DNA from 3 places in the Streptomyces sp. NPDC093071 genome. Region 2 is predicted to be linked to each of the others. Evidence: riboswitches for the same ligand, from Rfam matches in the RefSeq annotation. Region 2 holds a riboswitch; each other region holds the start of a gene.
What was found. A riboswitch is a leader RNA that binds a small molecule or an ion and turns the genes downstream of it on or off. The one in region 2 is predicted to bind cobalamin.

Region 1 (3,851 bases), on a different contig from region 2:
GTCGATCATCCAGGCGACCATGTTGTGGATGGAGAGGTATCCGGCGATGGAGGGGCAGCCGGTGGCCAGGGACTCGAAGACGAGGACGCCGTCGACCCGGCCGAGACCGGAACCGCCGTGCTCCTCGCGGACGTAGACGCCCCCGAGGCCGAGCTCGGCGGCCCTGCGCAGGACGTCGACCGGGAAGTGCTTGTCCCGGTCCCAGGCGACGGCGTGCGGGCTCAGCTGCTCCTGCGCGAAGTCGAGGGTGACCTCCGCCAGGGCGAGCTGGTCCTTCGTGAGCATGGTGGTGGACACTCCGCTCACCCCATCGTCGGCATGGTGAAGCTCGCGCCCTCCTTGACCCCGGAGGGCCAGCGCGAGGTGACGGTCTTGGTGCGGGTGTAGAAGCGGATCGAGTCCGGCCCGTGCTGGTTCAGGTAGCCGAACCCGGACGCCTTCCAGCCGCCGAAGGTGTGGTACGCCACCGGGACCGGGATCGGCACGTTGACGCCGACCATGCCGGTGTCGACCCGGCGCGCGAACTCGCGGGCGGTGTCGCCGTCCCGGGTGAAGACGGCGACGCCGTTCCCGTAAGCGTGCTCGCTGGGCAGCCGCAGCGCCTCCTCGAAGTCGGCGGCGCGCACAACGCACAGCACCGGGCCGAAGATCTCCTCGCGGTGGATGCGCATCTCCGGGGTGACCCGGTCGAAGAGCGTGGCCCCCGCGAAGAAGCCGTCCTCGTGGCCGGGGAGGGTGAAGCCGCGTCCGTCGACGACGAGTTCGGCCCCCTCCTCCACGCCGATGTCGACGTAGCGGGTGACCCGCTCCAGGGCGTCCCGGCTCACCAGCGGCCCGAAGTCGGCCTCCGGGTCGTCGGAGCGGCCGATCCGGAGGGCGGCGACGCGCTCCTTGAGCGCGGCCACCAGCCGGTCGGCGGTCTCCTCGCCGACCGGCACGGCGACGGAGATCGCCATGCAGCGCTCGCCCGCCGAGCCGTAACCGGCCCCCACCAGGGCGTCGACGGCCTGGTCGAGGTCGGCGTCGGGCATCACGATCATGTGGTTCTTGGCGCCGCCGAAGCACTGGGCGCGCTTGCCGTGGGCGGCGGCCGTCGCGTAGATGTGCGCGGCGATCGGGGTGGACCCGACGAAGCCGAGGGCCTGCACCCTGGGGTCTTCGAGGAGGGTGGTGACGGCCTCCTCGCCGCCGTTGACGACGTTGAGGACACCGGCCGGGAGCCCCGCCTCCAGGAACAGCTCCGCGAGCCGCAGCGGCACGGAGGGATCGCGTTCGGACGGCTTGAGGACGAAGGCGTTCCCGCAGGCCAGGGCGGGCGCGGCCTGCCACAGCGGAATCATCGCGGGGAAGTTGAACGGGGTGATGCCGGCGACGACGCCGAGCGGGCTGCGCAGGGAGTGCACGTCGATGCCCGTTCCGGCGTTGTCGGTGAACTCCCCCTTGAGCAGGTGGGGGATGCCCGCGGCGAACTCCACGACCTCCAGGCCGCGTTGCAGGTCGCCGTGCGCGTCTGCGACGGTCTTGCCGTGCTCGGCCGACAACAGCCGCGCCAGCGCGTCGCGTTCGTCCTCGACGAGCTGGAGGAACCGCAGCAGCACGCGGGCCCGCCGCTGCGGGTTCCACGCGCCCCACTCGCGCTGGGCGGCGACCGCGTCCGCGATCGCGTGCTCGGTGTCGGCACGGCCCGCGAGCGGGACGCGGGCCCGGACGGTGCCGGTGTTGGGGTCGTACACGTCGCCGAAGAGGCCCGACGTGCCGGCGGTGTGCTTGCCGCCGATGAAATGGGTGAGTTCACGGACCATGGGGGCCTGCTCTCGTCAGGTCGGATCCGGGGATGGCACGGCGGACCGCCGGTCGCACCGGGTGGGTGCGCCGAGGGGGAACGCCGTGGGACGGGGCGGCGCGGGGCCGCCGAAGAGCTAGGTGAGAGCGGGGGTCGCCGCTCGCTCCGCCGGATCACCAGGGTCGTGGGTACGGACCGGTGCCATGCGTGTCTGCTCCATCCTCGTGGACAACACGGAACGTTCCGCGGCCGGTATCCTGACTCCCGGATCTCCGCGTGCCGCCCGTCTTCCCGACAGACCTCGTCAGTGACGTGTGGACGGCGGCACGCTCCCCGGTCACAGTGGCGGGACCGTGCCGGATTCACACCGGCTTCCCTGCACCGCGGACCTTGTGCCACGAACATATAGTTGGACGTCCTAGTAAGTCCACCCCCTCATCCCGCCGATGGCGCGTGTCGGACCGGAGTCGGCCCGCGCCGGCGGCGGTGGTCGGCGGCCACCACCACGACGCCGCCCGGGGCCTGCTGTTCCTGTCGCCCTGGCTCAGCGACGGACAGCGCGCCTTCCGGCTCGCCACCCAGCTCGCCCTGCTCGAACGGGGCGACCCGATCGACGAGGCGATCCGCCCGGCCGCGTTCTCCTCCGCACGGGCCACCGGCCTCGCCCGCATCGGACTCGCCACCTACTTCGCGGGCGCGCTGCTCCTGCCGTACACGGCCTTCCGCGACGCCGCCGAAGGCGTCCGCTACGACGTGGAGCTGCTCCAGCGGCCCGGCCACCGGGGCGTGCCCTTCTCGTTCCTGCGCGTGGACCGCGCCGGCGACATCTCCAAACGCCAGTCCGCCACCGACTTCCACTTCTCCCGGCTCGGCGGCACCTGCCCGCTGTGGACGGTGTACGAGGCGTTCTCCTCGCCCGGCCGCATCCTCACTCAGGTCGCCGAGATGCCCGACGGCAAGCGGTTCTTCCGGGTCGCCCGCACCGTCCACAGGGGCGGCCACGGACACCGTGCCGCACGGGCCGAGTTCGCCGTCGCCCTCGGCTGCGAACTCCGCCACGCCCACCGGCTCGTCTACGCGGAGGGCGTGGCGCTCGACGACCCGCGCGCCGCCACCCCGGCCGGCGCGCCCACGTGCCCTATCCGCTGGTCACGGACGGCTGACGGACGACCCCGGAGGCCGGCACCGGTGCCGGCCCCCGGGGGAGGGCGAACGTCAGAAGGACGTCCAGGTGAACGTCACCTGGTCCCCGTTCTCGATCTCGAACTGGCAGCCGCCGACCGGCGTCGACACCCCGTTGACCGAGATGTTCCAGTACGCGGAGCCGCCGCCGCTCACGCCCTTGACGGTCTCCACCGCGTAGTCGTCGAAGGACGCGTACCAGGTGCCGTCCCACGAGAAGGAGTTGCGCTTCGCCGCGTGGTCCAGGGCGGCCGTCGGCGTCGGGACCTTCGTGGCGTGGGCGCCGCCGTTGGTGCCGTCGCACTTGTGGGTGCCGCCGGTCGCCGTGGTGACGTCGTGGCCCCACGTGAAGATCTTCTTCTTGAAGAGCAGCCCGTCCGGGCCCTGGACGGTGACGGTCACCCGCACCGGCGCGTTCGTGAACGCGGCGGGGGAGTGGGCCTGGGCGGCCGGGGCGGTGGTGAGGGCGAGGCCGAGGGCCGCGGTGGTCACGGCGGCACGGCGTAGCAGGGTCTGGCGCACGGATTTCCTCTCGGTGAAGGGATGGAGCGGGAATCAGCCGGTCGCGTCGCCCCGGCCCGCGAAGCGGACCGGAGCCTGGAAACGGGCCTTGCGGGCGGCGCGGCGGAAGACGGTGAGGACGGCGGGGCCGGCCAGGGTCACGCAGACGAAGTTGGTGACGGCCCGACCGGTGTCCCACCCGAGCGAGGTCGCCAGGTCGAACGCCAGATAGCGCTGGAACTGCTCGGTGAACGGCAGCCCCGGCAGGTACGCGATCGAGCTGTTCGGATCCAGCGAGAACGGCCAGAACGACAGGTTGAGCAGGAAGCCGAACAGGTACCCGGAGAGCGAGCCGTAGACGGCGAGCATCAGGACCTCCCGCCGG
Region 2 (3,851 bases):
CGCCACCGTCCTCATCGAGACGATCACGGCCGCGTTCGAGATGGAGGAGATCCTCCACGAGCTGCGGGAGCACGGCTCCGGGCTCAACGCGGGCCGCTGGGACTACCTGTTCAGCCTGATCAAGACCTTCGGCCACCGCTCCGACTTCCTGCTGCCCGACCGGGCGAAGGTGACGATGACGGCGCCGTTCATGCGGGCGTACACCGAACTGCTCGTGCGCACCTGCCACCGGCGCGGCGCCCACGCCATCGGCGCGATGGCCGCCCAGGTCCCCGCCGAGGACCCGGCCGCGCGCGAGGCCGTGCTCGCCACGGTCCGCCTGGACAAGGAGCGGGAGGCCGAGGACGGCTTCGACGGGTCGTGGGTGGCCCACCCCGGTCTGGTGGAGGTCTGCCGCGAGGCCTTCGACGGGGTGCTCGGGGAGCGCCCGCACCAGCTCGACCGGAGCCGCGAGGACGTGCGGGTGACCGCCGGGGACCTGCTCGCGGTGCGGCGGATCGGCGGCCCGCCGACCGAGGAGGGGGTCCGCACCAACATCGCCGTGGTGCTCCGCTACTACGACACCTGGATCCGGGGCCGGGGCTCCGTCGCCCTGGACGGCCTGGTGGAGGACGCCGCGACCGCCGAGATCGCCCGCGTCCAGATCTGGCAGTGGCTCCGGCGCCGGGTCCTGGAGCGCGACACCGTCCTGGAGCTGCTCGATCGGGAACTGGACGCGCTCGGCGCCGAGTTCCCGTGGGCGGCGCTCGACGAGGTGCGGGAGCTCTTCGAGAGCACCGCGCTCGCCGCCGAACTGCCGCTCTTCTTCACCCCGGAGGCGTACTCGCGCCACCTCGTCCGGACCGTCACGGCCACCGAGGTGCCGGCGTGAGCGGCATCCGGCGCGTGGGCGTCGTGGGCGGCGGCCAGATGGGCGCGGGCATCGCCGAGGTGTGCGCGCGGGCCGGGCTCTCCACCGTGATCTGCGAGGCGGACGGCAGGGCAGCGCGGGCCGCGCGCGAGCGCGTCGCCGTCTCCCTCGAACGGGCCGTCCAGCGCGGCAAGCTGGACCGCCCCTCCGCCGAGGCGGCGCTCGCCCGGATCACGGCCACCGCCGAACTGTCCGACCTCGCGGACCGGCAGCTCGTCGTCGAGGCGGTCGTCGAGGACCCCGCCGTCAAGACCGGGGTGTTCGCCGCGCTCGACAAGATCGTCACCGATCCGGCGGCGGTCCTCGCCACCAACACCTCGTCCCTGCCGGTCATGCGGCTCGCCATGGCCACCGAGCACGCCGACCGGGTCGTGGGGCTGCACTTCTTCAACCCCGTGCCCGTGCTGCCGCTCGTGGAGATCGTCACGACCCTCCACACCTCGGCGGAGACGGCGGCCGCGGTGACGTCCTTCGCGACCGGGACCCTGGGCAAGACCGCCATCGGCTCCCGCGACCGGGCCGGGTTCGTCGTCAACGCCCTGCTCGTCCCGTACCTGTTGTCCGCGATCCGGATGACGGAGTCGGGCTTCGCGTCCACCACGGACGTCGACCGGGGCATGGAGCTGGGCTGCGCCCACCCGATGGGGCCGCTGCGGCTCGCGGACCTGATCGGGCTCGACACGGTCGCCTCCATCGCGGACTCGCTGTACGAGGAGTTCAAGGAGCCCCTGTACGCCCCTCCCCCGCTGCTCCTGCGGATGGTGGAGGCGGGGCTGCTCGGCCGGAAGACCGGCCGGGGGTTCCACACGTACGACCGGGCGGAGACGCCCGGACGGCCGGCCTGAGGGGGCCGGCACCCGCCGCCGGGGAGGGATCCGGTGGAGGGTCCCGAGAGAGGACCCGGCGGCGGTACGGCGAGGGGCCGGGGACGGGTGGTGCCGTCCCCGGCCCCGCTGCCGTGCCGCCGGGCCCGTACGCACACCCGTGCCCGTATGCCCGCCGTGCCCGTATGCCCGTACGCCCACCCAGGCCCGTACGCCCATACGCCCACCCCGCCCGTTCACCCGTCCGTCTCACCTTCTCGTCCGAATGGCGAGATACCCGTCCCCGGTCCCGGAACGGACCCCGTAGGCTGGCCCGGCAGCTGGTTCGCCCCGTCCGCCAGGCGGGATGCGTCGTAAGAGGGAACCCGGTGGGAATCCGGGACTGCCCCGCAGCGGTGAGCGGGAACGACCGCCGTCATACGCACTGGGCCCGGGACGGGTCTGGGAAGCGACGGCCAGTAGGAACACCTCCTCGTGAGGACGTGCCCGCGAGTCCGAAGACCTGCCCGTTGCCCGCACGCGGACGATTCCGCGCGCGGACATCCCGGTGACCTCGAGGGCGGGTCGGCGCACATACCAGGCGGACGACCGCGCCCCGCCGCGCGTGCCCGTACCGCCCGGTCCGTCGCCCCTTCGCGCCCCCGTCCCGTCGCCGGGACCTCAGGGATTCATCTCGCGAAGGAGATCTCCGTGACCACGAAGTCCGCAGCCGCGGCAGCACGGGCCACCGTGTACGGCTACCCCCGTCAGGGCCGTGACCGGGAGCTGAAGAAGGCGATCGAGGGCTACTGGAAGGGCCGCGTCACCGCCGACGCCCTCCGGTCCACCGCCGCCGAACTGCGCCGAACGAACTGGAAGCAGCTGGCCGAGGGCGGCGTCCACGAGGTGCCGACCGGCGACTTCTCGTACTACGACCACGTCCTGGACACCACCGTCATGGTGGGCGCGATCCCCGCGCGGCACCGCGAGGCCGTCGCGGCCGACGCCCTGGACGGCTACTTCGCCATGGCGCGCGGCACGCAGGACGTCGCCCCGCTGGAGATGACGAAGTGGTTCGACACCAACTACCACTACCTGGTGCCGGAGCTGGGCCCCGACACCGTCTTCACCGCCGACTCCGCCAAGCAGGTCGCGGAGCTGGAGGAGGCCCTCGCCCTGGGGCTGACCGCCCGCCCGGTCCTGGTCGGGCCCGTCACCTACCTGCTGCTCGCCAAGCCCGCGCCGGGCGTGGCGGCCGACTTCGACCCGCTGACCCTGCTCGACCGGCTCCTGCCGGTGTACGCGGAGGTCCTCGCCGACCTGAGGGCGGCCGGTGCCGCGTGGGTGCAGCTCGACGAGCCCGCGCTGGTGCAGGACCGGACCCCGGCCGACCTGAACGCCGCCGCGCGCGCCTACCGCGACCTCGGCGCGCTCACCGACCGGCCGAAGCTGCTCGTCGCCTCGTACTTCGACCGGCTCGGCGACGCCCTGCCCGTCCTGGCCAAGGCCCCGGTCGAGGGCCTCGCGCTCGACTTCACCGGCCCGGCGGCGGCCAACCTGGACGCCCTGGCCGCCGTCGGCGGCCTGCCCGGCAAGCGGCTCGTCGCCGGGGTGGTCGACGGACGCAACATCTGGGTCAACGACCTGGAGAAGTCCCTGGCCGTCCTCGGCACCCTGCTCGGCCTCGCCGACCGGGTCGACGTCTCCACCTCCTGCTCCCTGCTCCACGTGCCGCTCGACGCCGCGGCCGAGAAGGACGTCGACCCGCAGATCCTGCGCTGGCTCTCCTTCGCGAAGCAGAAGACCATCGAGATCACGACGCTGGCCGAGGGCCTGTCCCGGGGCACCCACGCCATCGCGGGCGAGCTGGCCGCCAACCGCGCCGCCCTCGCCTCCCGCGCGAACTCCCCCCTCACCCGGAACCCGGCCGTGCGGGCCCGCACCGAGGCCGTCACCGACACCGACTCCCGGCGCTCGCGGCCGTACGCCGAGCGGGCCGCCGCCCAGCGCGCCCGCCTGGGCCTGCCGCTGCTCCCGACCACCACCATCGGCTCCTTCCCGCAGACCGACGAGCTCCGCACGGCACGCGCCGACCTGCGGGCGGGCCGGATCGACGCGGCCGGGTACGAGGAGCGCAT
Region 3 (3,851 bases), on a different contig from region 2:
CCGGTAGCGCTCGTAGAAGTCCGGGTAGCGCATGGGACGGAGGGTGAGTTCGAAGCCCGGGTCGAGCAGGTTCTTCTCGGTGTTCGGGGTGGACATTACTGGCAGGCCTCGCAGGACTCGGGGTTTTCCAGGGAGCAGGCGACCGCGTCGGGGTCGGCGACCTGCTGGACGGGGATGGGCGCGGCGGCCGCAGTCGACGCCTGGGCGGCGCGGGCGATCCGGGTCGCCGGGCGGGAGCGCAGGTAGTACGTCGTCTTCAGGCCCTGCTTCCAGGCGTACGCGTACATCGACGACAGCTTGCCGATGGTGGGCGTCTCCAGGAACAGGTTCAGCGACTGCGACTGGTCCAGGAACGGGGTGCGGGCGGCGGCCATGTCGATCAGGCCGCGCTGCGGGATCTCCCAGGCCGTGCGGTACAGGTCGCGCACCTCGGCCGGGACCCAGGTGAAGCCCTGCACCGAGCCGTTGGAGTCGCGCAGCGCCTCGCGGGTCTGCGCGTCCCACACGCCGAGCTTCTTCAGCTCGTCCACCAGGTACGAGTTGACCTGGAGGAACTCGCCCGACAGCGTCTCGCGCTTGAACAGGTTGGAGACCTGCGGCTCGATGCACTCGTACACGCCGGCGATCGAGGCGATCGTCGCGGTCGGCGCGATGGCGAGGAGGAGGCTGTTGCGCATGCCGACGGCGGCGATCCGCTCGCGCAGCGCGGACCAGCGCTCCGGCCAGTTCAGCTCGACGTCGTAGTGGTCGGGGTGCAGCACGCCGCGGGCCGCGCGGGTCTTCTCCCAGGCCGGGAGCGGGCCGTTGCGCTCGGCGAGGTCGGCGGAGGCCTCGTACGCGGCGAGCATGATCCGCTCGGCGATCCGGGTGGAGAGCGCCCGCGCCTCGGGGGAGTCGAAGGGCAGCTTCAGCTGGAAGAAGACGTCCTGGAGGCCCATGGCGCCCAGGCCGACCGGACGCCAGCGGGAGTTGGAGCGGCCCGCCTGCTCGGTCGGGTAGAAGTTGATGTCGACGACCCGGTCGAGGAAGGTGACGGCCGTGCGGACGGTCGCGTCCAGGCGCTCCCAGTCGATGTCCGAACCGACCACGAACGCGCCGAGGTTGACCGAGCCCAGGTTGCAGACCGCGGTCTCGCCGTCGTCGGTGACCTCCAGGATCTCCGTGCAGAGGTTCGAGGAGTGGACGGTGTGGCCGGGCTCGGCGGTCTGGTTGGCCGTCCGGTTCGAGGCGTCCTTGAAGGTCATCCAGCCGTTGCCGGTCTGGGCCAGGGTCCGCATCATCCGGCCGTACAGGTCGCGGGCCGGCATCGTCTTGCGGGCCAGGCCGGCCGCCTCGGCCTTGCGGTAGGCGGCGTCGAACTCCTCGCCCCACAGGTCGACCAGCTCGGGCACGTCCGAGGGGGAGAACAGCGACCACTCGGCGTCGGCGTTCACGCGGCGCATGAACTCGTCCGGGATCCAGTGCGCCAGGTTCAGGTTGTGCGTGCGGCGCTGGTCCTCGCCCGTGTTGTCGCGGAGCTCCAGGAACTCCTCGATGTCCGCGTGCCAGGTCTCCAGGTAGACGGCGGCGGCGCCCTTGCGGCGGCCGCCCTGGTTCACGGCGGCGACGGAGGCGTCGAGGGTCTTCAGGAACGGCACGATGCCGTTGGAGTGCCCGTTGGTGCCGCGGATCAGCGAACCGCGGGCGCGGATGCGGGAGTACGAGAGGCCGATGCCGCCCGCGTGCTTCGAGAGGCGCGCGACCTGGTGGTAGCGGTCGTAGATGGAGTCCAGCTCGTCCTGCGGGGAGTCCAGGAGGTAGCAGGAGGACATCTGCGGGTGGCGGGTGCCGGAGTTGAAGAGCGTGGGGGAGGACGGCAGGTAGTCCAGGCGGCTCATCAGGCCGTACAGCGCGGCCACCTCGTCGAGCGCGCGGACGCTCTCGTCCTCGGCCAGGCCGCAGGCGACGCGCAGCATGAAGTGCTGCGGGGTCTCGATCACCTTGCGGGTGATCGGGTGGCGCAGCAGGTAGCGCGAGTAGAGGGTGCGCAGGCCGAAGTAGCCGAAGCGGTCGTCGCCGGCCCGGTCGATCGTGGCGTCGAGGCGGTCGGCGTGCAGCGCGACGAACTCGGCGGTGCGGTCGGCGATCAGGCCCTCGCGGTGGCCGACGGCGACCGAGGAGGAGAAGTTCACCGAGCCCTGGGAGGCGGCCTCGTCCGCGATGGTGATGGTGAGGAGCCGGGCGGCGAGCCGGGAGTACGCCGGGTCCTCGGCGATCAGGCCGGCGGCCGCCTCGGTGGCCAGCTCGCGCAGCTCCGCCTCGTCCGCGGCGGCGCTGCGGCCGCGGAGCGCGGCGGCGGCGACCCGGCCGGGGTCGGTGTCGGGGAGATCGGCGGTGAGGTCGGTCAGGGTCCGCAGCAGTACGGTCCCGGGGCCGTCGCTCTCGACCGCGGAAGCCTCGGCCGAAGCCGGATCGGCGGGCGCGATGGTCACGTGGGGGCTCTCCCTCGCTCGGCTCGGGGCCTCGGCGGGGGAAAGGGCGGACGGGCGGGCGTCCACGCACGACGCACCGCGTCCACCGGCCCACTCCGCGAGGCCCGGACGTCTGTGACACCCGGAACGGAAGGACCGGGCGCACTGTCGGCAGGTGTTCGGACTCACCCCGGACGAAACCGCACGAAGTACACCGTTGCGGGACAGTTCCGGATTCGCGCCGGATTCCCCTGCGTCGACAGCGAGGACGAGCATACATGTGGGGGGCGCCGCTCGCGGAACCCCCCACATGTTGTGTCGCCCCTGGGACGTGACGCGAGTTCAGAAGTCCAGGGAGTAGGTGCGCAGAGAGTGATCGGGGATCGGCTCCCAGTCCCGGTGCGGGGTGCGGACGAAGCCCATGCGCTCGTAGATCCGGTGCGCCGCGACCATCTCGGCGCCCGTGGAGAGCACGATCCTGGCACACCCCGGAAGGGCCCTCGCGCGGTCGACACAGGCCCGTACGAGTGCCTCCCCGACGCCCCGGCCGCGGGCCTCCCGGGCGACCGCGAGCATCCGGAACTCGGCCTCCCCGGCCACGGCGATGTCGGCCCATGGGGTGCCGCCGGGGGCGAAGGTCACCCCGCCGACGATCCGCCCCGCCGCGTCCCCGGTGTCCTCCGCGACGAGGACCTCGCTCTCGCGGGCCCGCCGCGCCGTGTCCCGCAGCACCGCCAGGTAGGAGTCGTCCGCCCCGTGCGCCAGCAGCCCGTCGTCCAGATAGGTGCGCCCGGTCAGCTCGCCGAGCACCTCGTACTCCTCGGGCCGTACCGCCCTGATCGTGAAGTCCATGGGGGAAAGTGTGCCCGCCGGGAACGCGACGGGGCCCGGGGCCTCCTGGCGGAGGTCCCGGGCCCTTGGCGCCGGTGGGTCAGTGCGTGGGGACGGTGACCTTCTCCATCTCGGTCTTCACGCCCGGGTCGCCGGCGTCGGCCGTGTAGTCCGACGGGGAGGTCTCGTCGATGCCCTCGGGGGCCTTGACGGCCTTGAGGACGAAGGTGAGGACGACGGTGACCAGGACGTTGAGCACGAAGGCGGTGAGGCCGATGTAGCCGATCTCGCCGATGCCCGGGATCTCGGCGGAGGAGCCGCCGAAGTGCTTCTGGGTCGGGCTGGCGACGCCGTACGCGGCGGCCGTGCCGTAGACCATGCCGACGGCCCAGCCGGCGAGCAGCGCCCAGCGGTGGAACCAGCGGGTGAACAGGCCGCCGACCAGCGCCGGGAAGGTCTGCAGGATCCAGATGCCGCCGAGCAGCTGGAAGTTGATCGCGACCGTCTTGTCCATGGTGAGGACGAAGGCCAGGGCGCCGACCTTCACCAGGAGCGAGACGATCTTGGAGA

Region 1: it holds a riboswitch for cobalamin, as region 2 does, so the genes downstream of both, ACIQD7_RS07555 (CoA-acylating methylmalonate-semialdehyde dehydrogenase) here and metE (5-methyltetrahydropteroyltriglutamate--homocysteine S-methyltransferase) in region 2, are expected to answer to the same signal.
Region 3: it holds a riboswitch for cobalamin, as region 2 does, so the genes downstream of both, ACIQD7_RS27415 (ribonucleoside-diphosphate reductase subunit alpha) here and metE (5-methyltetrahydropteroyltriglutamate--homocysteine S-methyltransferase) in region 2, are expected to answer to the same signal.

The regions. Positions count from the first base shown of each region.
Region 1 is NZ_JBIVPH010000002.1:379,487-383,337, reverse strand. It holds gene ACIQD7_RS07560 (acyl-CoA dehydrogenase family protein) at 1-285, opposite strand, end outside; gene ACIQD7_RS07555 (CoA-acylating methylmalonate-semialdehyde dehydrogenase) at 303-1,802, opposite strand; cobalamin riboswitch at 2,013-2,198, opposite strand; partial or broken gene ACIQD7_RS07550 (short-chain fatty acyl-CoA regulator family protein) at 2,279-3,034, shown strand; gene ACIQD7_RS07545 (DUF4430 domain-containing protein) at 2,999-3,487, opposite strand; gene ACIQD7_RS07540 (ECF transporter S component) at 3,521-3,851, opposite strand, start outside.
Region 2 is NZ_JBIVPH010000001.1:793,900-797,750, forward strand. It holds gene aceB (malate synthase A) at 1-871, shown strand, start outside; gene ACIQD7_RS03280 (3-hydroxybutyryl-CoA dehydrogenase) at 868-1,755, shown strand; cobalamin riboswitch at 2,089-2,238, shown strand; gene metE (5-methyltetrahydropteroyltriglutamate--homocysteine S-methyltransferase) at 2,425-3,851, shown strand, end outside.
Region 3 is NZ_JBIVPH010000009.1:103,014-106,864, reverse strand. It holds gene ACIQD7_RS27420 (ribonucleotide-diphosphate reductase subunit beta) at 1-96, opposite strand, end outside; gene ACIQD7_RS27415 (ribonucleoside-diphosphate reductase subunit alpha) at 96-2,471, opposite strand; cobalamin riboswitch at 2,603-2,743, opposite strand; gene ACIQD7_RS27410 (GNAT family N-acetyltransferase) at 2,793-3,302, opposite strand; gene mctP (monocarboxylate uptake permease MctP) at 3,382-3,851, opposite strand, start outside.